4 regions of the Mesorhizobium sp. M8A.F.Ca.ET.161.01.1.1 genome follow, and region 1 is predicted to be linked to each of the others. Evidence: predicted binding sites of a transcription regulator. Region 1 holds the regulator's gene; each other region holds the start of a gene.
What was found. The regulator PhoB, encoded in region 1, activates phosphate uptake and scavenging genes when phosphate is short. The targets are predictions, from matches to a motif close to TGTCATNNANCTGTCAT.
Positions count from the first base shown of each region.

Region 1 (5,639 bases):
CTTCATGATATCCTCCCTGCGCCGCGTATGGCGCGACCAAACTGGCCCGAAGGCCGGCACAAAGGCTCTATTTTTTCGAGCCTCGAAAAAACACTGGTCCATCGCCAGAACACTGTCAACATCGATTCTGATGGATTTTGAGGTGCCAGAAATTTTTTTTCGAGCCTCGCAATAAATAAATGACAGCACCGGCCGCTTCTGCCAGTGTTTGACCCTGTTGCCGGAGGTATTCGAGGGGGATCAAGAACCGCGGCAACCGGGAGGGAAAGCATGTCGGTGGGAATCCGCCACGACGATCTGCGCCGGCGCAACCGCGCAATGGTGATTGCAGCCGTGCGCCGGGATGGTCAGCCCTCGCGCACCGAGATCGCCGCCACCACTGGCCTCAGCCACTCGACCATATCGGCGATATCCGCCGACCTGATCGGCGAAGGTATCCTGACCGAAGGCAAGCCGAACGAGGCCGGCTCACTCAAACGCGGCCGGCCGCAGGTTGGCCTCGGCCTCAACCCCGAGGCCGCGGCTGTGATGACCGTGGTGCTGTCGCTGAATTTCCTATCCGTCGCCGTCATCGATTATGCCGGCCAGGTGGTCGCCGAGGAGCAGCGCCGGCTGGACACGCTGACCATGTCGCGCGAGGCGCTGATCGGCGAATGCACGGCAATAGTGCGCCGCCGCATCGAGGACCCCGATCTCGATATCCGCAGTGTTGCCCGCATCGCGCTGGCGATCCAGGGCATCACCGACACCAAGGCGCGTGCCATGCTGTGGTCGCCGATCACGCCGCAGACGGACATTGCCTTCGCCGACATACTCGAAGCCGAATTCGGCATCCCCGCCACCATGGAGAACGACTGCAACATGATGGCGGTGGCGTTGCGCTGGCGCGACCCTCAACGCTACCGCGACGACTTCATCGCCATCCTGCTCTCGCACGGCATCGGCATGGGCCTGGTGCTCAAGGGCGAACTGTTCACCGGCACCCATTCATCGGGCGGCGAATTCGGCCACATGATCCATCGCCCGGGCGGCGCGCTCTGCCGTTGCGGGCGGCGCGGCTGCGTCGAGGCCTATGCCGGCAACTATGCCATCTGGCGTAATGCCAGGCAGCTTGGCGAGGACGCCGAACCGGTCGCCGATGTCAGCGACGCGCAGATGCGGACACTCGCCGCGACGGCAAGGGAGAAAGACGGACCGGAGCGCGAAGCCTATCGCAAGGCGGGCGAGGCGCTGGGCTATGGGCTGGGCAGCCTGTTCGCGCTGATCGACCCGGCGCCGGTCGCCATGGTCGGTGTCAGTGCCGCCGCCTTCGATCTGATCGAGCCGGCCTTGCGCGAGGCCATCGCCCAGACCGCCGGCGGCCAGCATTCGGAATCGATTTCCTTCGACACCGAGCCGAACGAACTGCCGCTCATTCGCGAAGGCTGCGCCATGCGCGCCTTGACCTTCGTCGACCAGGAGATTTTCGCGCCGGGCGTGCAGGCGAGAGGCAGTGCTGGGAAGAGCGTGGCCTGAGCGAACGCTCCGGTGAATCACCACCAATGCTGGAGGTTGGCCGAGCGCCCTCAAGGTCGTCATCCCTGGGCGGAGCAGCCGCGAAGCGGCGTCGCGGAGACCCTGGGATCCATGCCGTGACCTCGATCGTAGAGTGCAACGGCGCAGAATTCTGCACTGCGGCGACGCGTCGAGGTCCCGGCATGGATCCTCGGGTCTGCGCCGCGTCGCTTCGCTCCTTGCTCCGCTCGTGGATGACGAAGTCAGGGGCGTAGCCGCCCTGGACCTAGTCTTCCCTGATCGCGTAGCCCGCGCCGCGGATGGTGCGGATGACGTCGGGCATGCGGCCATTGTTGACCGCCTTGCGCAGGCGACCGACATGCACGTCCACCGTGCGCTCGTCGATATAGATCGTCTCGCCCCAGACATTGTCGAGCAACTGGCTGCGCGAGAACACCCGGCCGGGATGGCGCATCATGAATTCGAGCAGCCGGAACTCGGTCGGTCCGAGCCGGATTTCGCTCTTCTTGCGATAGACCCGGTGCGATTCACGGTCGAGCACGATGTCGCCGACCTTGAGCACGCTGGACAGCACTTCCGGCTTGGCGCGACGCAGCAGCGCCTTGACCCGGGCCATGAATTCCGGCGTCGAGAACGGCTTGACCAGATAGTCGTCGGCGCCGGTCGAAAGGCCACGCACGCGGTCGCTCTCCTCACCGCGCGCCGTGAGCATGATGATCGGCAACCTCTCGGTCTCGGGCCGCATTCGCAGGCGCCGACAGAGTTCGATGCCGGAAACAGCCGGCACCATCCAGTCGAGCACCAGGAGGTCGGGCACATTCTCCTGGAGGCGGATCTCGGCTTCGTCGCCGCGCGTCACCACCTCGACCTGGTAGCCTTCCGATTCCAGATTGTAGCGGAGGAGCACGCCGAGCGGCTCCTCGTCCTCCACCACCATGATGCGTGGCGCGATCATTGGCAGATCATCCTATCGTCAAGCCGCCGGCGCCGACATCGCCGTCTCGTCCTGCTTCGGACGATTGGCGGGCAGTTGCGTTCCGGTCAGCACATAATACGCATTCTCGGCGATGTTGGTCACATGGTCGCCGATGCGCTCGAGATTCTTGGCGCAGAACAAGAGATGCGTGCAAGCCGTGATGTTGCGCGGATCCTCCATCATGTAGGTCAGCAGTTCGCGGAACACCGAGGTGTATTTGACGTCGATGCGTTCGTCGTCATTCCTGAGCTTGGCGAGGGCGGCGGCATCGCCGGCCGCATATTCCTCGACCACGCCCTGCACCTGGATCAGCACCAGCTGCGCCATGGAATCGATCGAGTGCGACAGGTCGCGCGGCGTCGCGGTGAGGCCGACGGAACCGACACGCTTGGCGATGTTCTTGGCAAGGTCGCCGATGCGCTCGAGGTCGCCCGCCATGCGGATCGAGCCGACGACATGACGCAGATCGTCGGCCATCGGCTGGCGCTTGGCGATCAGGGTGATGGCGCGGTCGTCGAGTTCGCGCTGGCGCGCATCCATGATGGCGTCGTCGGAGACGACGCGCTGTGCCAGCGCGTTGTCGGAATTCAGCAGAGCCTTGGTGGCGCCGCCGACCATCGTGCCGGCGAGATCGCCCATGTCGCTGATCAGCCTGCTGATCTGTCCGAGATCCTCATCGAAGGCTGCGACTGTGTGTTCGGCCATGATCCTGGTCCTCGTATGCGTGATATCAGCCGAAGCGGCCGGTGATGTAGTCCTGCGTGCGCTTCTCGCGAGGCGACGTGAAGATCTTCTCGGTCTTGTCGAATTCGACCAGTTCGCCCAGATACATGAACGCCGTCTGGCGCGACACGCGCGCCGCCTGCTGCATGTTGTGGGTGACGATGACGATCGTATAGTCGGCCTGCAGCTCGTCGATCAGTTCCTCGATCTTGGCGGTCGACAGCGGATCGAGCGCCGAGGCTGGTTCGTCGAGCAGGATGACTTCCGGCTTCACCGCCACGGTGCGGGCGATGCAAAGACGCTGCTGCTGGCCGCCCGACAGGCTGAGGCCGCTAGCGTTGAGCTTGTCCTTGACCTCGGTCCACAATGCCGCGCGCTTCAGCGCCTGTTCGACACGGCCGTCCATCTCGGACTTGCTGATCTTCTCGTAGAGACGGACGCCGAAAGCGATGTTCTCGTAGATCGACATCGGGAACGGCGTCGGCTTCTGGAACACCATGCCGATCTTGGTGCGCAGGAGATTGAGATCCTGCGAGCGGTCGAGGATGTTCTGGCCGTCGAGCAGCACCTGGCCGTCGGCGCTCTGCTTCGGGTAGAGCTCGTAGATGCGGTTGAAGACGCGCAGCAGCGTCGACTTCCCGCAGCCCGACGGGCCGATGAAGGCGGTGACGCTGCGCTCGGGCAGCGACAGGCTGATATCCTTCAACGCCTTCGACTGGCCGTAGTAGAAGTTGAGGTTCTTGACCTCGATCTTGGCCTTATCCACGGCCACTTCGGGCGTGTTCAACTCGGTGGACAACATCGGTTTCATCTGTCCTCTCTGCGTCCGGTAAGGCTGCGGGCGAAAATGCTCAGGCCGAGAACCGTCAGGGTGATTATGAGTGCGCCAGTCCATGCCAGTTGCTGCCATTCCTCATAGGGGCTGAGAGCGAACTGGAAGATGGTGACAGGCAGGCTGGCCATCGGCGCGTTGAGATTGCTCGACCAGAACTGGTTGTTGAGCGCGGTGAAGAGCAACGGCGCCGTCTCGCCGGAGATGCGGGCGATGGCGAGCAATATGCCGGTGACGATGCCGGAGAGCGCGGCGCGGTAAGCGACAGATTTGATGACCACCCAGCGCGGCGCGCCGATCGCGGTGCCGGCTTCACGCAGCGCGTTCGGCACCAGGTTGAGCATGTCCTCGGTGGTGCGCACCACGACCGGAATGACCAGGATGGCCAGCGCAACGGCGCCGGCAATGGCGGAGAAATGTCCCATCGGCCGCACCATCAACTCGTAGACGAACAGGCCGATGATGATCGATGGCGCCGACAACAGGATATCGTTGATGAAGCGCACGATGGTGGTGAGCTTGGAGAAGCGGCCGTATTCGGCCATGTAGGTACCGGCGAGCACGCCGATCGGCGTGCCGACGATCACGGCGATGATCGTCATCACCACGCTGCCGTAGATGGCATTGAGCAGGCCCCCGGCGTCGCCGGGCGGAGGCGTCATTTCGGTGAAAACGGCCAGCGAGACGCCGGACAGGCCCTTGTAGAGCAGCGCGCCGAGGATAAGTGCCAGCCAGGCGAGGCCAATGCCGGCGGCGACGACGCACAGCGTCATCATCACGCCATTCCTGCGCTTGCGGCTTTGGTGAAGCGATGCGGCTGTCGACATTGGTCAGGCTCCCGTACGGGCGTCGATGCGCATCAGCATGTAGCGTGCGATGGCAAGGATGAGGAAGGTGATGACGAACAGGATCAGGCCGAGCGCCACCAGCGAGGAGGTGTAGAGATCGCCAACGGCTTCGGTGAATTCGTTGGCGATGGTCGCCGAGATCGTCGTGGCGGGCGCGAACAGCGAAGTCGAGATGCGGTGCGCGTTGCCGATGACGAAAGTGACGGCCATCGTTTCGCCGAGCGCACGGCCAAGGGCGAGCATGACGCCGCCCATGATACCGATCCGGGTATAGGGAATGACCACGCGCCGCGTCACTTCCCAGGTCGTGCAACCGATGCCGTAGGCCGACTCTTTCAGCACCGACGGCACCGTGTCGAACACGTCCTTGGTGATCGAGGTGATGAAAGGCAGGATCATGATGGCGAGGATCATCGCCGAGGTGAGCAGGCCGATACCATAGGGCGGGCCGGCAAACAGGTTGTTGAGCCCGGGAACACCATGGAACAGCCAGATGATAAAGGGTTGCACCGTCGTCTGCAGGAACGGTGCCAGCACGAATAGGCCCCAGATGCCGTAGATGATCGAGGGGATGCCGGCGAGCAGTTCGACCGCCATGCCAATCGGGCGCCGCAATGCGCGCGGGCAAAGTTCGGTGAGAAAGATCGCGATGCCGATGCCGAGCGGCACGGCAATCAGGATGGCGATGGCGGATGTGATGATGGTGCCGTAGATGGGCGCCAGCGCACCGAATTTCTCGGTCACC
Region 1 is NZ_SRTD01000005.1:166,810-172,448, reverse strand. Features, by position in the region: gene xylF (D-xylose ABC transporter substrate-binding protein) at 1-6, opposite strand, end outside; gene EN804_RS15055 (ROK family protein) at 271-1,515, shown strand; gene phoB (phosphate regulon transcriptional regulator PhoB) at 1,781-2,470, opposite strand; gene phoU (phosphate signaling complex protein PhoU) at 2,489-3,196, opposite strand; gene pstB (phosphate ABC transporter ATP-binding protein PstB) at 3,222-4,025, opposite strand; gene pstA (phosphate ABC transporter permease PstA) at 4,022-4,873, opposite strand; gene pstC (phosphate ABC transporter permease subunit PstC) at 4,877-5,639, opposite strand, start outside.

Region 2 (5,639 bases), on a different contig from region 1:
GCTGCCCGGCCTTGCCTATCCCAAGGGTACCCCTGCCTTTCCGCACCGGGATGTCGTCATCCGCCATATGAACGATTTCCATGAGGCGAACCGTTTGCCGGTGGAGTTTGGCGTTTCCGTCGAGGCCATCATGTCCGGGGGCGACCACTGGATCGTGCGCACCAGCGCCGGCTCGCGCCTGGCGCGTCATGTCGTCGTCGCCACCGGCCGCGACAGGGAGCCCTACACGCCGCAATGGAAGGGCATGGAGGCGTTCAGGGGCCGGATCATCCATTCGGCCGATTTTGGCGACGCCCAGGCCTATGCGGGCAAGAAGGTGCTGGTTGTCGGCGCCGGCAATTCGGGCTTCGATGCCCTCAACCATCTGGCGGGCATCGATACCGCCGCCGTCTGGCTGTCGGCCCGCAACGGCCCCGTCCTCTTGCCCAAGCGTATCGGCAAGATCGCCGTGCATCGCCTCTCGCCGCTCATGGCGCGCTTGCCGCTGCGCGTCGCCGACGCGGTCATGGCGGTGACGCAGCGCCTGGTTTTCGGCGATCTCACCAAATTCGGCATGCCGCGGGCACCTGCCGGCGGCGCCAGCCGCCTGACTTCCGACTACACCGCGATTGCCGCCGACGATGGCGCCGTCAATGCCATCAAATCGGGCAGGATCCTGGTGGTGCCGGGGATACGCGAGTTCACCCGCGATGGCGTCATCCTGGCCAATGGCAGCTTGATCGCTCCCGACATCGTCATTGCCGCGACGGGCTACCGCACCGGGCTGGAGCGCATGGTCGGCAATCTCGGCGTGCTCGACGAGAAGGGCGTTCCGCTCTTCAACGGCGGCCAGGCCGATCCGAAACTGCCCGGCCTGTGGTTCACCGGCATGCGGCCGAGCATCCGCGGCTGCTTCGCCAATGCCGGCATATTGGCCAAGGCGATAGCCAGGCGCATCGCCGGTCCCGGCCAGCCGGGCACCTCACGCTGATTTCGGCTCCAGCCGCCGGAAGCCGACAGCCTCGGTCAGCATTTCCTCGTCGACCATGCCGGCATTGTGGAGGGCAAGCAAGGTGAGAGCCAATTCACGCGCCTCCGTGGATTCGGGATGCGCTTGCCGTCGGCGGCAGGCTTCATCGAAGACACGTTGCAACGTGGCCACTTCGTCAGGTTTGAGCAGGCCACGGTCGTAGATCGACTTGGGCATGGCGATGATCTCCTGATCACGATTTAGGGCGCCATGTGTAAATTGCCAATCTTTCCCGAGGCTTGAATGCAATGCCGCGCAAAAAAGAGGGGCCGCGGATCGCCGAAGCCCCTCTTGTTTTGTCTCGCTCGACGTCAGACGCCGATCTTGCCGCCGCCCTGTTTGGTGATCGCCACGACCGCAGGCCGTACCGGCATGTCGGGCTTGAAATCGGGCCAGCGGGTCGACAGGTCCTCATAATAGGAAGGCCGGCCAAACGCGTCCCAGTCCTCACCGCCGTCGCCCGGATGCTGGACGGCGACGAAGGCGGTCTGATCGTCCGGCGTAAACAGCGGGCCGCACATCTCGGCCCCGATCGGCACCCGGAAGAACAGTTTCGAGGTCGCCCGCGCCGATCCTTCCGTGTCCACCGCCCACAGGCCATCGGTGCGGCCGGTGGCCTTCGGGCCCTGGCCGTCGGTGGCGACCCACAGGCGCCCGGCCGAATCGATCGCGCAATTGTCGGGCATGCCGAACCAGCCATTGGCCGTCGTCGCGGTGGAGAAGGTGGCGCCGACATCGGCCACCGACGGGTCGCCGCATTTCAGCAGCACTTCCCACTTGCCCTTTGTGGCGGCGAAATCGCCGCCGTCCTCGACGATCTCGATGATGTGGCCGAAGGCATTCCCGGCGCGCGGGTTGGCGGCGTCGACCTGATCGGCCTTGCGCTTGGAATTGTTGGTCAGCATGACATAGACCTTGCCGTTGCCGGCATTGGGCTGGATGTCTTCGGGCCGATCCATCTTGGTGGCGCCAAGCAGGTCGGCGGCGCGGCGCGTCTCGATCAGCACGTCGGCCTGGCCGGCAAAGCCGTTTTCCGCCGTCAGCGGACCCTGGCCGAACACGATAGGCATCCATTCGACCGAGCCGTCCTCGGCGAATCTGGCGACATGCAGTGTGCCGTCGTCGAGCAGGTCCTTGTTGGCCGCGCGGTCTCCGGCATTGAACATGCCCTTGGTGACGAATTTGTAGACATAGTCGAAGCGCTCGTCGTCGCCGAGATAGAAGACGACGCGGCCGTCCTTGGCGACGATCGATTCGGCGCCCTCATGCTTGAAGCGGCCCATGGCGGTGCGCTTGCGCGGCACCGAATCCGGGTCGTTGACATCGACCTCGACGATCCAGCCGAATCGGTTGGGCTCGTTCGGCTCCTTGGCCAGGTTGAAGCGGTCGTAATGCGCGCCCCATTCATAGGCGCCTTCCGGGATGCCGAGGCGCTTGTAGTTGGCGGCTTCCTTGTGGCCTTCCGGCAGCTCGCCGGAGAAATAGCCATGGATGTTCTCCTCGGCCATCACATAGGTGCCCCAGGGCGTGACGCCGCCGGCGCAGTTGTTGATCGTGCCGAGGACTTTCGTTCCGGACGGATCGGCATTGGTCTTGACGCGGTCATGGCCCGCGACCGGGCCGGACAGCGTCATCTCGGTGCTGGAGGTGATGCGGCGGTTGAGCTTGCCGTCACGCACAACCTGCCATTTGCCGCCGTCCTTGCGGATCTCGACGATGGTGCCGCCATGCGCGGCCATCTCGACATCGACCTGCTCCTTCGAGAGCGGCGCCACCTCGGCCGCCTTCTTGCCGTCCTTCTCGACGATCTTGACGATACCCGGGAACATCAGATGCGGGTTGGTGTATTCGTGGTTGACCACCAGCAGGCCATGTTCCGCCGAGCCATCGATCGCGATGTAGCCGACATAGTCGTTGTTGTAGCCGAACTGCCTGGCCTGGGCTTGTGCCGACTGCTTGGTCGGATCGAATTCCGGCGAATCGGCAAACAGCGGATCGCCCCAGCGAAGCAACACATCGGCGTCGTAGCCCGGCGCGACATGGTGCTTGTCGTCGATGCCGGCCTCCAACTCGTCGAACTTGAAGGCCGAGCTTTCCGCGGCGCGGGCATCGTCGGCGGCGATCATCGCCAGCGGGCTGACGGTGGCGGCGATCGCCGAGACGGCAAGCGAACCCTTGAGGAAGCCCCGGCGCGAAAACCGCGCGGCGATGATCTCGCCCATCGTGCGGTTTTCGCTGGGATTGTTGGCCGGGCCTTCGTTTTCCTCGAGCAGGCTGGTGCGGAATCGGGCGTCGGGGGAGCAATGTTCGGTCATGAGAGCCTCTGGCTGGATTGGCTGGAGCTTGTTTCCTGATCGACCGCCTTACAGTCGGCCGATCACATTTTCGTGACAAGGTATCGGCGCTGCCGCGGCCTCACGACGCCATTTTTCACGCCGGACCTCGGACTTTAGTCCAGTCTTGCGCCTGCAAAGGTCCTGGGAGACAAACGCAACGGTCGGAGGTCGCTTCCGGTCACCACGTGTTTCGGCGATGTTGGTTGCACTGCAACGTTGGGGTGGGTGCACCGGCTCAATCGACGGAGTTCAGGGATGCACGGATCGATAACGGCCCGTTGTTGCCGGCTGGCTTTCGGATCGGCTGCGCTTCTGGCGCTGACCATCGCTCCCTATGGAATTGCCTTTCATGGCTTCGTGCCTGGAATCGAGGCCGCGACCGCGCTCGCCAAGGGTGGCGGCGGTGGTGGTGGCGGTGGCGGCGGCAGCAATGGAAACGGCAACGGCGGCGGCAACAATGGAAACGGCAACGGAAATGGCGCTGACAACGGTGGCGGAAATTCGGGGTCCGGCAAGGGCCAGGCCGGGAAGAGCAGCCATGTCAACGCCACCACTGGCGACGAGGTCGACGTGGACGGCAACAAGATTACGGTTCACCACCCCGACGGCTTAACGGAAAAGATCGAGAACGGCCGTTTCAGGATGAAGGATGCGCTCGACCGCACGATCATCGACCGCCCGGCCACACCGGCCGATGTCAGCCGCCTCAAGGCCCTCTGAACCTTGGCCTTCTGAAATCTCGGCCTTCTGAAATCTAGGCCTTGTGAAGCTGGTCAACAGGCAACGACCGGCTTCACACGTCACCTCCGCCGCCCCCCGGCGGAGGTGACCTCGTTTTCGCGCTGTGTTCCAATGCTGCGATGACTTGGAGAATTCCAGGGAAAGCACGTAGCGCTTTCCCTGGCTGCGTTGCCGTAAGTCGGCGATTCCAACGACGCCGAACCGCTCTATGAGAAGTCCCTCTCGCGGTCGCGAAACTCGCGCATCATGAGGGCAGCCTCGGTGCGGTTCCGCACGCTGAGTTTCGAGAGCACCCCCGTCATGTGGTGCTTGACGGTCTTCTCCTGCAGCTCCAGGCGCAAGGCAACTTCCTTGTTGCTCAGTCCTTCCGCCACCAGCCGCAGGATTTCGGTCTGTCGGCCGGTGAGTTGCCGCAGCCGGTCCGCCACGCCGTTGGTGGGCTGCAGGGACTGCACATCGGAAAGCAGCCGGGCCGACAACATCGGCGAAAGATAGCTTTCGCCGGCCGCCACGTTGCGCAGGATATCGGCAAGCGAGCGCGACCCGACTCCTTTGAGGATATAGCCGTGCACCCCCGCGTTCAGGGCCTTGGTCACGTCGGCATTGGCCTCCGAAACGGTCAGCATGACGATCTTCTGGGCGGGATGGTCGGCAAGGATGCTTGCAACCGCGGCCAAGCCGCCGCCGGGCATGGAAATGTCGAGCAGCAATATGTCGGGCTGCACGGTCGAGGCGATGCGTTCCGCGTCCTGCGCGGTAGCCCCTTCTCCGACCACCTCGAAGCCTCCGATCTCCGAAAGGCTGCGTGTCACACCCTCGCGGAAGAGAGGATGGTCGTCGACAATGGCGATGCGGATGGCGCCCATCATGCTTGCTCCTCGACCGAAAGACGGATCATCAATTTCGTGCCCTTCGGCCCCGTCAGGGTTTCGAACTGTCCGCCAATGCTTTCAACCCGCTCCCTAAGGCCGGCCAGCCCCAACCCTTCGGCCCGGGCCGGATCGAAGCCCGGCCCGCCATCCGACACTTCGACGAAAAGCCGGCCATTTTTCATTCCCGCACGCACCGCCTGATCCTTGCCCCGCCCGTGGCGGTAGGCATTGTTCAGCCCCTCCTGCACGAAGCGATAGATGCTGATCTTTTCAGAAGCGCCGGGCTCGGGCAAATGTTTGGGCAGCGTAAGCGTCACCGACGTGCCCGTCCGGCGCTCATGCTCCTCGACGGCCAGCCGCAACACGTCCGCCGCCGCCGCCGTTTCTATCTGCGGCAGCACCAGGCCGGTGCAGATGCCGCGTATCTCGCGCATCGCGTCCTCCAGCGTCTTGCGAATCATGGCGACCTCGGTCGAGCGGCCTTCGCTGCCATGGCCGTCGCCGGTAAACACCGGGCTGTCCATGCGCAGCGCCGCCAGGGCCACCAGCTGGGCAGGGCCGTCATGCAGGTCGGCGCCGATCCGGCGCAGGTATCGTTCGTTGAGCGCCGTGGCGCGGCGGGATGCCCGCTGCACGCGCTGCCGCAAGGCGCTGTTCTGCGTCACCAGGCCCTGCAGTTCC
Region 2 is NZ_SRTD01000015.1:12,965-18,603, forward strand. Features, by position in the region: gene EN804_RS27285 (NAD(P)/FAD-dependent oxidoreductase) at 1-970, shown strand, start outside; gene EN804_RS27290 (hypothetical protein) at 962-1,186, opposite strand; gene EN804_RS27295 (PhoX family phosphatase) at 1,321-3,324, opposite strand; gene EN804_RS37365 (hypothetical protein) at 3,601-4,065, shown strand; gene EN804_RS27305 (response regulator transcription factor) at 4,293-4,955, opposite strand; gene EN804_RS27310 (sensor histidine kinase) at 4,952-5,639, opposite strand, start outside.
Region 2: a site for PhoB is predicted at 3,386-3,402, ahead of EN804_RS27295 (PhoX family phosphatase). Genes of this name have one in related genera too.

Region 3 (5,639 bases), on a different contig from region 1:
TGCTGCCGGAGCTCGCTCAGATCATCGCCATGCCGCCATTCACGTGGATGGTTTGCCCGGTTACGTAGGCGGCCTCGTTCGAAGCCAGATAAGCAACGGCGGACGCCACTTCGGCACTGGTGCCCATGCGCTTCGTCGGGATCGCCGCCATGATCGCCTCTTTCTGCTTCTCGTTGAGCTTGTCGGTCATCGCCGATTCGATGAAGCCCGGAGCGACGCAGTTGACGGTGATGTTGCGGGTGGCGATTTCCTGCGCCAGCGATTTGGACAAGCCGATCATGCCGGCCTTGGAGGCGCAGTAGTTCGCCTGGCCGGGATTGCCGGTCACGCCGACCACCGATGTGATGTTGATGATGCGGCCATGGCGGCGGCGCATCATCGGGTGGGTCAGTTCACGGGTCAGCCGGAAAACGGCGGTGAGATTGACCTCCAGCACCGTATCCCAGTCGGCGTCCGACATGCGCACGAACAGGCCGTCCTTGGTGATGCCGGCATTGTTGACCAGGATATCGACGCCCTCGAGATCGGCCTCCGCCTTCTGGCCGAGTGCCTTGACCTCGTCACGGTTCGACAGGTTGGCCGGGAACAGCTTGACCCGATCGCCCAGTTCGGAGGCCAGCGTTTCCAGTTTCTCGACGCGCGTGCCGTGCAGGCCGACGATCGCGCCCTGCGCATGCAGCACCCTGGCGATCGCCTCGCCGATGCCCCCCGATGCGCCGGTGACAAGCGCCTTGCGGCCGGTCAATTCGAACATTTTTGTCTCCAGGTTGAGAAGAGGGCGCCCCTTATAGGGATGGTCTCAAATGGCGCTTTATGCAAGCGCCGCAAGTGCCGCCTCGACCTCGGCCGAGGAACCGACGGACGCGGTGGCGATATCGCGGTTGATGCGGCGAGCCAGTCCCGAAAGCACCTTGCCGGCACCGATCTCGCAAAGCGTGGTGATGCCGTTGGCGCCGAACCATTCCACCGTTTCGCGCCAGCGCACGCGACCGGTCACCTGCTCGACCAAGCGCCCGGCGATCTCGTCGGGATCGGTCGACGGCTGCACCGATACGTTGGACACGACGGGAACGACTGGCGCGGTCTTTGCCACGCCGGCAAGCGCCTCGCGCATGACGTTGGCCGCCGGCGCCATCAGCGCCGAATGGAAGGGCGCCGACACCTGCAGCATCAGCGCACGCTTGGCGCCCTTATCGGTGCACAGTTTCGCTGCCAGCTCGACCGCGACCTTTGCACCTGAGATGACCAGCTGGCCGCCGCCATTGTCGTTGGCGATCTGGCAAATCGAGCCCTTAGCGGCCTCGGCGCAGGCATCTTCGACATCGGCCTGCTCCAACCCGATGATCGCCGCCATGGCGCCCTCGCCGGCCGGCACCGCCACCTGCATGGCGTTACCGCGAATGCGCAGCAGACGAGCGGCATCGGCGACGGAAACGAAGCCGGCGGCGGCGAGTGCCGAATATTCGCCCAGCGAATGGCCGGCGACATAGGCGACCTGGTCCTTCAGCGAGAAACCGCGCGCTTCCAGCGCCCTGATCGCCGCCAGCGATACCGCCATCAGGGCCGGCTGCGCGTTGGCCGTCAGCGTCAAGGTCTCTTCGGGACCTTCCCAGATCAGCTTCGACAGGTTTTCGCCGAGCGCATCATCGACTTCCTGGAAGACCCTGCGCGCTTCGGGAAAGGCATCGGCGAGATCCTTGCCCATGCCGACAGCCTGGCTGCCCTGTCCTGGAAAGGTAAATGCGACGGCCATGCGAGGGCTCCCCAGACTGGTTCTGCTTGCGTGATACTACGAATTTTCCCTGCCTGTGACGCAAGGCAGGCCGCCAAGTCAAGCCACTTCAGCCCATGCCGAAGGCCGTATCCTTGAGCGAGTGCCTGTTCCGAAAGGGCTTTTTGGCGATCACACCTGATGAAAACCGCTCACGAATCGTTTGCTGGCTCTTCTTATTTCCGTCACAGGCGCTAGCTTTGCGTGACAATTATATGACAATCGAATGACGTGGGTTGTCTTTGGGTGGGAAGTTAAAGTGGCAAAGAGTTCGAAACGTGCCGGCAACGCCGCGCCGCAATTCCTGGAAGACGATCCGTCCACCGGCTATCTGCCGGGCCGGAGATGGCCGGTCGTCCGCTACGGGCTGATCAGCCTGGCGATCTCGGCCGTCATGGTGTTCGCCATCGAACTGATCGTGCGCGGTGATGTCGCCGGCACCGTTTCCTTCTTCCTGCAGCCGTTTAAGCCGGGCTGGACCACCATCGTCGTGTTCGCGCTGGTCCTGATCGGCCTCGATGCCGTGCTCGGCCGCAGTCATCAAAGCCTGATGATCGTCGCGCCGCTGACCCTATCGCTGGCCTTTGTCGGCCACCAGAAGTCGCATTATCTCGGCGACCCGCTCTATCCGACGGACTTCCTTTACGCCCGACAGATCTTCGCGCTGTTGCCGCTGCTGGTGCGCGAGCGGCCAATGACCGCGCTCGCCATGGTCGCGGGCATCGTGGTCGGCCTGTCCCTGCTCGTCTACGGCTGGCGTCTTTGGCGCCGCAAGGTTCCAGCCCTCAGCCACAAGGGCCGCCTCGCCCGGCTGACGCTGGCGGTGCCGCTGCTCGCCTTCTTCGTCTCAATCATGGACTACGCCACCTTCTCGTGGACCAGGGACCGGCTGCAGATCATCCCGATCATGTGGGACCAGAAGGAAAACTACGCCTCCAACGGCTTTGCGCTCGCCTTCGCGCTCAACGTGCCGATGGCGCACGTCTCTGCCCCGCCGGGCTATTCCGACAAGGCAATCGCGGCGATCGACAGGCCCGATGTGAGCGCCTCGGTGCCGGCCCAGAAGCCAGACATCATCATCGTCATGAGCGAATCCTTCTGGGATTCGACCAAGCTGCCCGGCGTCACCATCACGCCCGATCCGATCCCCAATGTGCGGTCGCTCCGCTCGGGCTCGATGTTCTCGCCCGAATTCGGCGGCATGACCGCCAATATCGAATTCGAAGCGCTGACCGGGTTCTCGAACGCCTTCCTGCCGGCCGGCAGCATCCCCTACCAGCAGTATGTACGCACCCCGACGCCATCGATGGCGACCTTCCTGAAGAGCGAAGGCTATAGGGCACGCGCCATCCATCCAGGCACCAACTGGTTCTGGAATCGCGGCGCCGTCTATGCCGATTTCGGCTTCAACGACTTCAAATCGGAAGAAACGCTGCCGCCCATGGAAAAGCGCGGACCGCTGGCATCCGACGCTGCGATGACCGACGAGATCATCCGCGAAGCCGACGCCAGCGACGACCCCGTCTTCTTCTTCGCGGTCAGCCTGCAGAACCATGGCCCGTATGAGCCGAACCGTTATTCGAACCCGACCCACTCGGTGCAGGCGCCGATCAGCCAGTGGGCGCGTGACTCGCTGCTCTCCTACGCCGAGGGTTCAGCCGACGCGGACCGCGGCCTCGAGCGGCTGATCGAATGGGCCAAGACGCGCGAGCGGCCAACGATTGTTGCCTTTTTCGGTGACCACCTGCCGCCGCTCGGGCCGGTCTATGTCGAGACCGGCTTCCTGAAGGACAACGTCGCGCCCCGCAAGGAACCGACGCCGGAGGCCGCTCTCGAACATCACGCGACTCCGCTGATCATCTGGTCGAACCGTTCGGGCCCGGTCGAGAATCTGGGGACGGTGAGTCCTGCGTTCCTGCCCTATCATATCCTCACCGCCGCAGGCATCACCCACCCCTACTACACCGGCTTCCTGGGCGAGATGCGGGAGCGCTATCGCGTTGTCGACCGCAACCTGCTGCTCACGCCGGCCGGCGCGGCCACGGCCGACTGGTCGCGTCAGAAAGAGATCGACCCGGCGATCCGCGACTTCCGGCTGATCCAGTACGACATGATGTTCGGCAAGCGCCATGCCGCGCCCGACTTCTTCCCCGAGACGGTCGACAAGGTTGTCGCCCATACGAGTTGAAGGTCTGGACCCCCCGGATGCATCGCGCGCTCTCGGCATCGGGCGCTCAATTCGTCAGTTGCAGCTTCGAGAACTTGTTGGCGATCTGCTGAAAAACATTCGGCAGCTTGGCCGGATCGTTGACGGCATAATAATCGCTCGGATCGGAAGCGCAGGCGCTGTAAAGCGTGCGGTTGGCGGCGGTGTCGGACTGCAGCACCATCGTGTAAATCTGCACGCCCTGGTTCTTCAACTGCGTGCAGACGCTCTTCGTCCAGCCGTCGACATTGCGGGCCGCCGTCGTCTGATTGTCCGACCCGAAGCGGCCACCCGCCAGATAGCCGTAGGATGTGTAGTCGGACTTCGTCGATTGCTGGCTGGCGCCGTAGACGACGTTCTCACCGTCGGTGAGCAGGAGTACGATCTTGCTGACGCCAGGCGTCTTGAATGGCGCGCCGCCGGTATAGGGCGCGCCGGGCGAAAGCACCCGCATGCCCCAGGACAGCCCCTCCGAGACGTTGGTGCCGGAGCCGTTCCATTCCGTCATCTGGCTCGCCGCCTTACGCAATTTGTCGAAATCGTCGGTCAGGGGAACGACGGGGGTCGGGCAGGAACGGTTGGGACCAACGGTGACGGGAGTTCCTGTCTCGGTGATAAGTTCCTTGGCCGGCGCCACATATTTGGCAACCTGTTCCTTGGTGGCTTTGTCGGGATCGCTGTCGAGGCCGCTGAAGTCGATGCCGAGCCGGTTGTCGCCTTTCTGTTTGTCTAGCTTGACCGTGTCGCTGGCGTCGCTGAGATAGGAATTGTTGTAGTATTTTGCCTCATTGCCATAGGAACTGGACGGCATCTGCGCATCTCCCGGATCATCCGGCGCAAAATAGGGAACGAACAGCGTGTCGGGCTTAGCCGGGTCGGGCGGCGTGTCGGAAATGTTGTAGGCGCCGGCCCGCGCCTCCACGCAGCCCTTCCATCCCGTGTCGTTCCATCCGGGCTCGGCCCATCCGGTGTCCTTGAGCTGCCTGAACAGGGCCATGTGGTTCGGGCGCTTGCCGTCGATGACGGGGAAATTGATACCGTTGGTCGAGGATTTGCCGTCCATGTCGATCCAGGACGGATCGAACCCGTCGCCATTGACGTTCACGGCCGTGACGAAGGGAACCAGCGAGGCACGGACCTGGCGCGTCGGCGACTTTGTCGATTCGAGCGTATCCAGCAACGACTTCGTCGCCGTCCTCAGAGCCGTCATGCGGGCGCCAGCCATCGAGCCGGTATTGTCCAGAACCAGCACGACTTCGAGCTGGTTATTGGACTCGGCCGCCGAGGCATCGACCACGATGTGCTTGCTCTGGCCAAACAGGAAAGCGAAGTTCAGATTGACGTCGGCCGAGGCGACCGCCTTGGTCTTGATGAAATTGACGCCCCTGTCGACGGTCAGGGTCGCCTGCGCGTTGACGAGTTCGCCATGGCCAGCGATGTTGGCCTGGAAATAGCGGTCGAAAGCATCGGTGCGGGTCATGTCGAGATCGCCAAGATGCGAGGAGGCAAGGTTTGCCGCATCGAGCGCGTTCTGCAGGTTGCTCTTCGCCCGCATCATGGTCGAGACATCGGTCGCGAAGGCCACGGCCGACAGAATGGCGGGTAGCCCCAATCCCATGAGAAGCGCGAAATTGCCGCTCTTCGAGCGCCAGAACCTGTTGA
Region 3 is NZ_SRTD01000004.1:285,065-290,703, reverse strand. Features, by position in the region: gene fabG (3-oxoacyl-[acyl-carrier-protein] reductase) at 17-754, opposite strand; gene fabD (ACP S-malonyltransferase) at 812-1,753, opposite strand; gene EN804_RS12920 (LTA synthase family protein) at 1,998-3,959, shown strand; gene EN804_RS12915 (pilus assembly protein) at 4,006-5,639, opposite strand, start outside.
Region 3: a site for PhoB is predicted at 1,976-1,992, ahead of EN804_RS12920 (LTA synthase family protein). Genes of this name have one in related genera too.

Region 4 (5,639 bases), 300 kb from region 1:
GAGCAGCGTGCCGAGGAAAGCCATGACGATGGTCTGCAGGAGCTTCGTCCAGACGTCGCCGTGCTGCCATTGGGCGTTGTTCCAGATGTTGTCGCCGGCCAGCGCGAGGTTCGAGGTGCCTGGTTTCAGCTCGGGTCCCGATATGATCAGCGAAATCACTTGCCCCACTGATTTGCCGAAGAAGGGCGAGCGTGTGTCGAAGACGAAGTTCGCCCAGCCGAGGAAGCGCTTGCGCATCTTGACCCGGTCGACGGTGACGCGCACCTCGCCGACAAAGCCCATCTTGGCGACCACCTCGTCATCGTGAACCGTCATCCAGTCGGGCACCGGACCCGAGACCACCGGCTTGCCGCCGGTCAGCGCCACCGGCACTGTCTGTCCATTGGCGACAATCGTCGCATAGGTCTTGTCGAAGGTGACGGATTTGGCCTGGCCGTCGATCCGCACGGTGAAGGACCCGTCGGCATTCTTGATTACCCAATCCGGATTGGGATTGTCGCCCAGTGCGGAGAAACGCGGATATTTGGGCATGATCTCCGGCTGGTCGAGACGGAATTCCGGCTGCAGATCGTAGCTGATCCACTGCGTCAGGAAAAGTGGCAGTCGCTCCCAATGCGATTCACGCAATACCTGCGGCAGGCTGAAGAACCACAAGGCATAGACCAGATAGAGGAGAGTGCCAACGAACAGGAGCAGCGGACCGAAGCGCTTGTATGCGGGGCGCCGGAAAACCTGCGGGTGGCGCGCCTCGATCGACAGCATCTCCTCGGCGGTCATGGTTGCCATGATCTATGCCCCCATCATAAAGGCTTGTTCGCCGACCAGCTTGCGGCGAAGCCAGGCGGAAAACTGATCGATGATGAAGATGGTCGTGAACAGCAGCAACACCAGCGCCAGCGTCTTGGCGCCGAAGCCGCGCGAGATGGACAGCTTCAGCTCTTCGCCGATGCCGCCGCCGCCGACGGCGCCGATGATGGTCGAGGCCCGCACGTTGATCTCGACCCGCAGCAGCGTATAGGACACGAAATTGGGCAACACCTGTGGAAGGTCGGCGAAGCGCACCCGCTCGAACCAGTTGGCGCCGACCGCCGTCAGGCCTTCCTCGGCGCGCATGTCGATGTTCTCGTTGATCTCGTAGAACAGCTTGCCGAGTGCGCCGATCGAATGCAGGCCGATGGCGATTATGGCGGCGATCGGACCGGTCGAGACGATTGCCGCGAAGAGGCCGGCGATGACGATTTCCGGAAAGGCACGCAGCAATTCCATGAAACGCTTGACCACCAGCCTCAGTGCCGGATGGGGCGTCAGGTTGCGCGCCGCGATGAAGGAAAAAGGCACCGCGAAGATGAAGCCGATGAAGGTCGAAACCAGCGCCACGTTCACCGTGGTCAGCATCAGCTCGAAATATTCGGGGACGTAGAAACCGCCCCAGACATAGACGCGGCCGAGCGGGAAGTTGAATTCCTGGGTGCCGGTATCATGCGGCGAGGCGATGTCGAACAGCGCCCGCCAGACGTCGTTCCAGTCTTTCGGGACCAGCCAGCTCAGGAAATCCAGTATGTGCGGCAGCCGGTCGAAGAAATGCCCGGCATTGGCTTCGTCGGCGAACCACATGCTGGAAAGCATCGCGGCAAGCAGCAGACCGACGCCGAGCACGGTATAGAACCGGCGCAGCGACGTCTGGCGTCGCCAGGCATCGGCCGTCTGGTGAATGCCGTCGGAGGGGGCTGTCACGGAAAGGGTCATGATCGGAGATGCAAAAAGGGCGGTGTTTTGAACACCGCCCCTTCCGATTTCGCCGTTAGCCGCCGATGGCTGCCTTACGGGCTTCGACGATGACGTTGTAGAAGTCGGGCTTTACGGGAACGTAGCCGGTAAAATCGCCGCCTTCGACGCCCTCGAAGCAAGCCTTGTCCTTCTTGGGCAGATCAGTGAAGAAGGCGGCCAGCTTGGCGGTCATGTCGTCGCCGAGCGCGGTGCGCACGACCAGCGGACCGTTCGGGATCAGGCCCGAGCGCCAGACTTCGACGAAGTCGTTGGGGTCGACGGCGCCCTTGGCGACTTCCTTGTGGAAGGTGCCGGAGGTGTAGCCGTTCTTGAAGTCGCCGATGCCCGAGGAATCGTCGACCGCGACGTCGACCTTGCCGTCACGCACCGCCAGAACGTTGTTTTCGTGGCCGCCATTGAACTGGGTCGAGCCGAAGAAGGTCTCGTTCGAGGCGCCGGTGTCCTTCGGAATCTGGGTCAGCGGGATCAGGTAGCCGGAAGTCGAATCCGGATCGGCATAGCCGAGCTTCTTGCCCTTGGCCGACTTGATGTCTGTGATCCCCGAGGTCTTCAGCGCCAGGCCGATCGAATAATAGCCCGTGGAGCCGTCGGTCTGCTTGGTGGTGAGGATCGGGGTGACCGCCTTCGGGTCCTTGAGATAGACGCTGGCATAGCCGGAGGCGCCGAGTTCGGCGAAGTCGAGCGTGCCGCCGAGCAGGCCCTGGATGACGCCGTCATAGTCGGCGGCGGGAAACAGCGAAACCTTCTCGAAGCCGAACTCGGTCTTCAGGTGGTCGGCCAGGCACTGGTAGTTGCGCAGCCGGTCGGTTTCGTTTTCGCCGCCGAGAATGCCGACGCGAAATTCCTTCATGTCGGCGGCGTGGGCAATGCTGGTGGCCATGGCGAGCACCGAAACGGCGCCGAAAACCATCTTCCTGAACATTGATGTCTCTCCTGTAAGTTCCGGCCCCGCGCCGGCAGCGTTCTTGATCTTGACAAGTGCCCTTGACGCGGGCGGACGATCCAGGCGCTCGCTACTGGCCCGTAACGGGCTCAGTATCCCGGGAATGCGGGTTCGAGCGGTCCGGCGGATGCGGCGATTTTCTGCTTGTAGGCAACGCTGGTGGAGGTGATGGCCTCCGATATCTCGCCGCCATTGCTGTCGGCGCCGTAGACAAGACGCACAGCTTCGCGGTTGAGCTCTTCGGGCGGCCCGTCGAAGACGACCTTGCCGGCGGCCATGCCGATGATGCGGTTGCAATAGGTGCGGGCGGTATCGAGCGTATGCAGATTGGTGACGACGGTAATGCCTTCGCGCAGATTGATGTCCTGCAGCGAATCCATCACCACCTTGGCGTTGAGCGGGTCGAGCGAGGCGATCGGCTCGTCGGCCAGGATCACCCTGGGCTGCTGCATCATGGCGCGGGCGATGGCGACCCGCTGCTGCTGTCCGCCCGACAAGGTGCCGGCGGGCTGAAGTGCGGTGCGGGCGATGTCGAGCCGCTCGAGCGCGGCGACCGCTTCCGCGCACTCGGCGCGCGAAAACATGCCGAGAAGGTTGGACAGGGTCGAACGGTGGTTCAATTTGCCGAGCAGCACGTTGGTCAGCACGTCGAGGCGCGGCACCAGGTTGAACTGCTGGAAAATCATGGCGCAGTCGCGCTGCCAGCGGCGCAGCGGCGAGCCGCGCAACCGGGAAACCTCGGCGCCGTCAAAAAAAATCGACCCCTGGCTGGGGTCGACAAGACGGTTGATCATGCGAAGCAGAGTTGATTTGCCCGCGCCCGAACGACCAATGACACCAACCATCTGCCCCTGCGGGATCGAGATGTTGACGTCGCTGACGGCGGTGTTCCTGCCAAATCGTCGGCTGACACCGCGGATTTCGAGCGTCGCAGAGCTTGCTGACATGGGCTGGTTCCAGTCCGGTCCATATTGATCGTCAGGCACTCGCCTAACGCAGCCACATGAACCTGCCATGTCGCCAGCATGTCAGTTTTGTTACGCTCCACAGATACGACGGCCGCGTCCTGCTGGCGATCAGCCGAGCACCAGCAATTCCTCGAAATGCTTCATGTCGCGGAATGCGCAGAAGGCGGGCGGCTTGATCTCGATCACCGGGGCCTCCCGGCCGAAAAGCGCCAGGCTCTCATCGAACAGCGCCTGCCAGGCAGCAGCCCTGTCGTCAGCGAGACGCTGGATCTGATAGGCGAAGGTGATGTGGAAGACGTAGGCGTCATGGTCGGGGTGCCGGTAGCCGAACGGCACAGCCAGTGCATCGCGCCATGCACGCATGATGCGCACATCCTCGTCGGTCGCGCCGGCAACGGTGAGGCCGGCCGGCACGATCTCGACCACCTTGATATTGAACGGGCCGGCGCCCTGGAAGCCTCTCAGGCGCTCCAGATAGAGGCGGGTCATGGCGTCGATGCCGGTGTCGAGCGGAACGTCGCGCGGCCAAAAGGGCAAGCGGCGGCGATATTCGATGATGCCCTGGAACAGCGTCATGTGCAGGCTGGAAACCGGCGTGAAGGCGAGGCGGTCGGCGTCCGGCATCGCCATCATCCGATCGCGCACCGCAAGCACCACGGCTTCCGATGGTGAGCCGCTGACCAGATGGCTGACGACGGTGTTGCCGGGTTCGATCAGGAAATTGCCGGAAGTGTCATAGCGCGTGCCGAGATGCACGGGCGGCATCGGATTGGAGCCAGCAAAGAATCCAGCGAGCGAGGGTCTGACAGTGTCGGGCATGGCGATCTCCTTGGGAGATGGCGTCCTGTCCGAGTCCTGTGTCAGGGATATGAAGGGGCACGCTCTATGACGATGATGTGAGCGGCTATGTCTCTTCACCTGACACAATTCCAGGAAAACCGGTTCTGACTTTTCCTGGAATTGTCCTATCCCTCGTACTTCTCCAGGAACGCCTCGGCGGACAGTTCGCGGAAATCGTCGAGCGAAGCACGCAGCCTGGCGTGGTCCCAGTCCCACCAGGCAAGCGCCTGGTAGCGTTCGGCGGTGCGGCGGTCGAAGCGTTCGCGGATCGGTTTGGCCGGCACACCGGCGACGATTGTGTAGGGCGCGACGTCCCTGGAGACGACCGCTCCGGCGCCAACCGCGGCACCGTCACCGACGGTGACGCCGGGCAGGACGGTCGAGCCGTGGCCGAGCCAGGTGTCGTGGCCGATGGTGACGCGCTTGGCGCGACGCTCAGCGAAGAATTCGCTCTCATGCTCGGCGTCATCCCAATAGTCCGACGCGCGGTAGGTGAAGTGGTGCAGCGTCGGCCGCCAGGTCGGATGGTTGGTGGCGTTGAGGCGCACGCTTGCCGCGATGTTGGCAAACTTGCCGATGGTCGCGCACCAGACGGCGCAGTCCTGCATCATGTAGGAATAGTCGCCGAGTTCGCTTTCCGAGACCCGGCTGCGGTCGGCGATCTCGGTCCAGCGGCCGAGCGTCGAGTTGTGCACCTCCGCTGAGGGGTGGACCAGCGGCGTCTCCGACAATTTCCTGGTCATGCGGCGAGTTTTCCCGGGGCGAAGGCGGTGACGTCGATGATGCGGTCGGCCACCGCCTCGCGCACATCGTGGTCGTGGAAGATGCCGAGCAGGGCGACGCCGGCCAGCTTCTTGGCGGCGATGAGTTCGATCACCACGTCGCGGTTGGTGGCGTCGAGCGATGCGGTCGGCTCGTCGAGCAGCAGGATCGGATGCTCGGTGATGAAGCCGCGCGCGATGTTGACGCGCTGCTGCTCGCCGCCGGAGAAGGTTGCAGGCGGCAGCATCCAGAGCTTTTCCGGCAGGTTTAGCTGGGCCAGCAAGGCGCGGGCCTTGGCTCGGGCTGCCTCGCGCTGCTCGCCGCGTTCGACCAGTGGC
Region 4 is NZ_SRTD01000005.1:468,385-474,023, forward strand. Features, by position in the region: gene phnE (phosphonate ABC transporter, permease protein PhnE) at 1-786, opposite strand, end outside; gene phnE (phosphonate ABC transporter, permease protein PhnE) at 790-1,746, opposite strand; gene phnD (phosphonate ABC transporter substrate-binding protein) at 1,802-2,710, opposite strand; gene phnC (phosphonate ABC transporter ATP-binding protein) at 2,821-3,678, opposite strand; gene EN804_RS16525 (DUF1868 domain-containing protein) at 3,808-4,518, opposite strand; gene EN804_RS16530 (DapH/DapD/GlmU-related protein) at 4,665-5,282, opposite strand; gene phnL (phosphonate C-P lyase system protein PhnL) at 5,279-5,639, opposite strand, start outside.
Region 4: a site for PhoB is predicted at 3,757-3,773, ahead of phnC (phosphonate ABC transporter ATP-binding protein). Genes of this name have one in related genera too.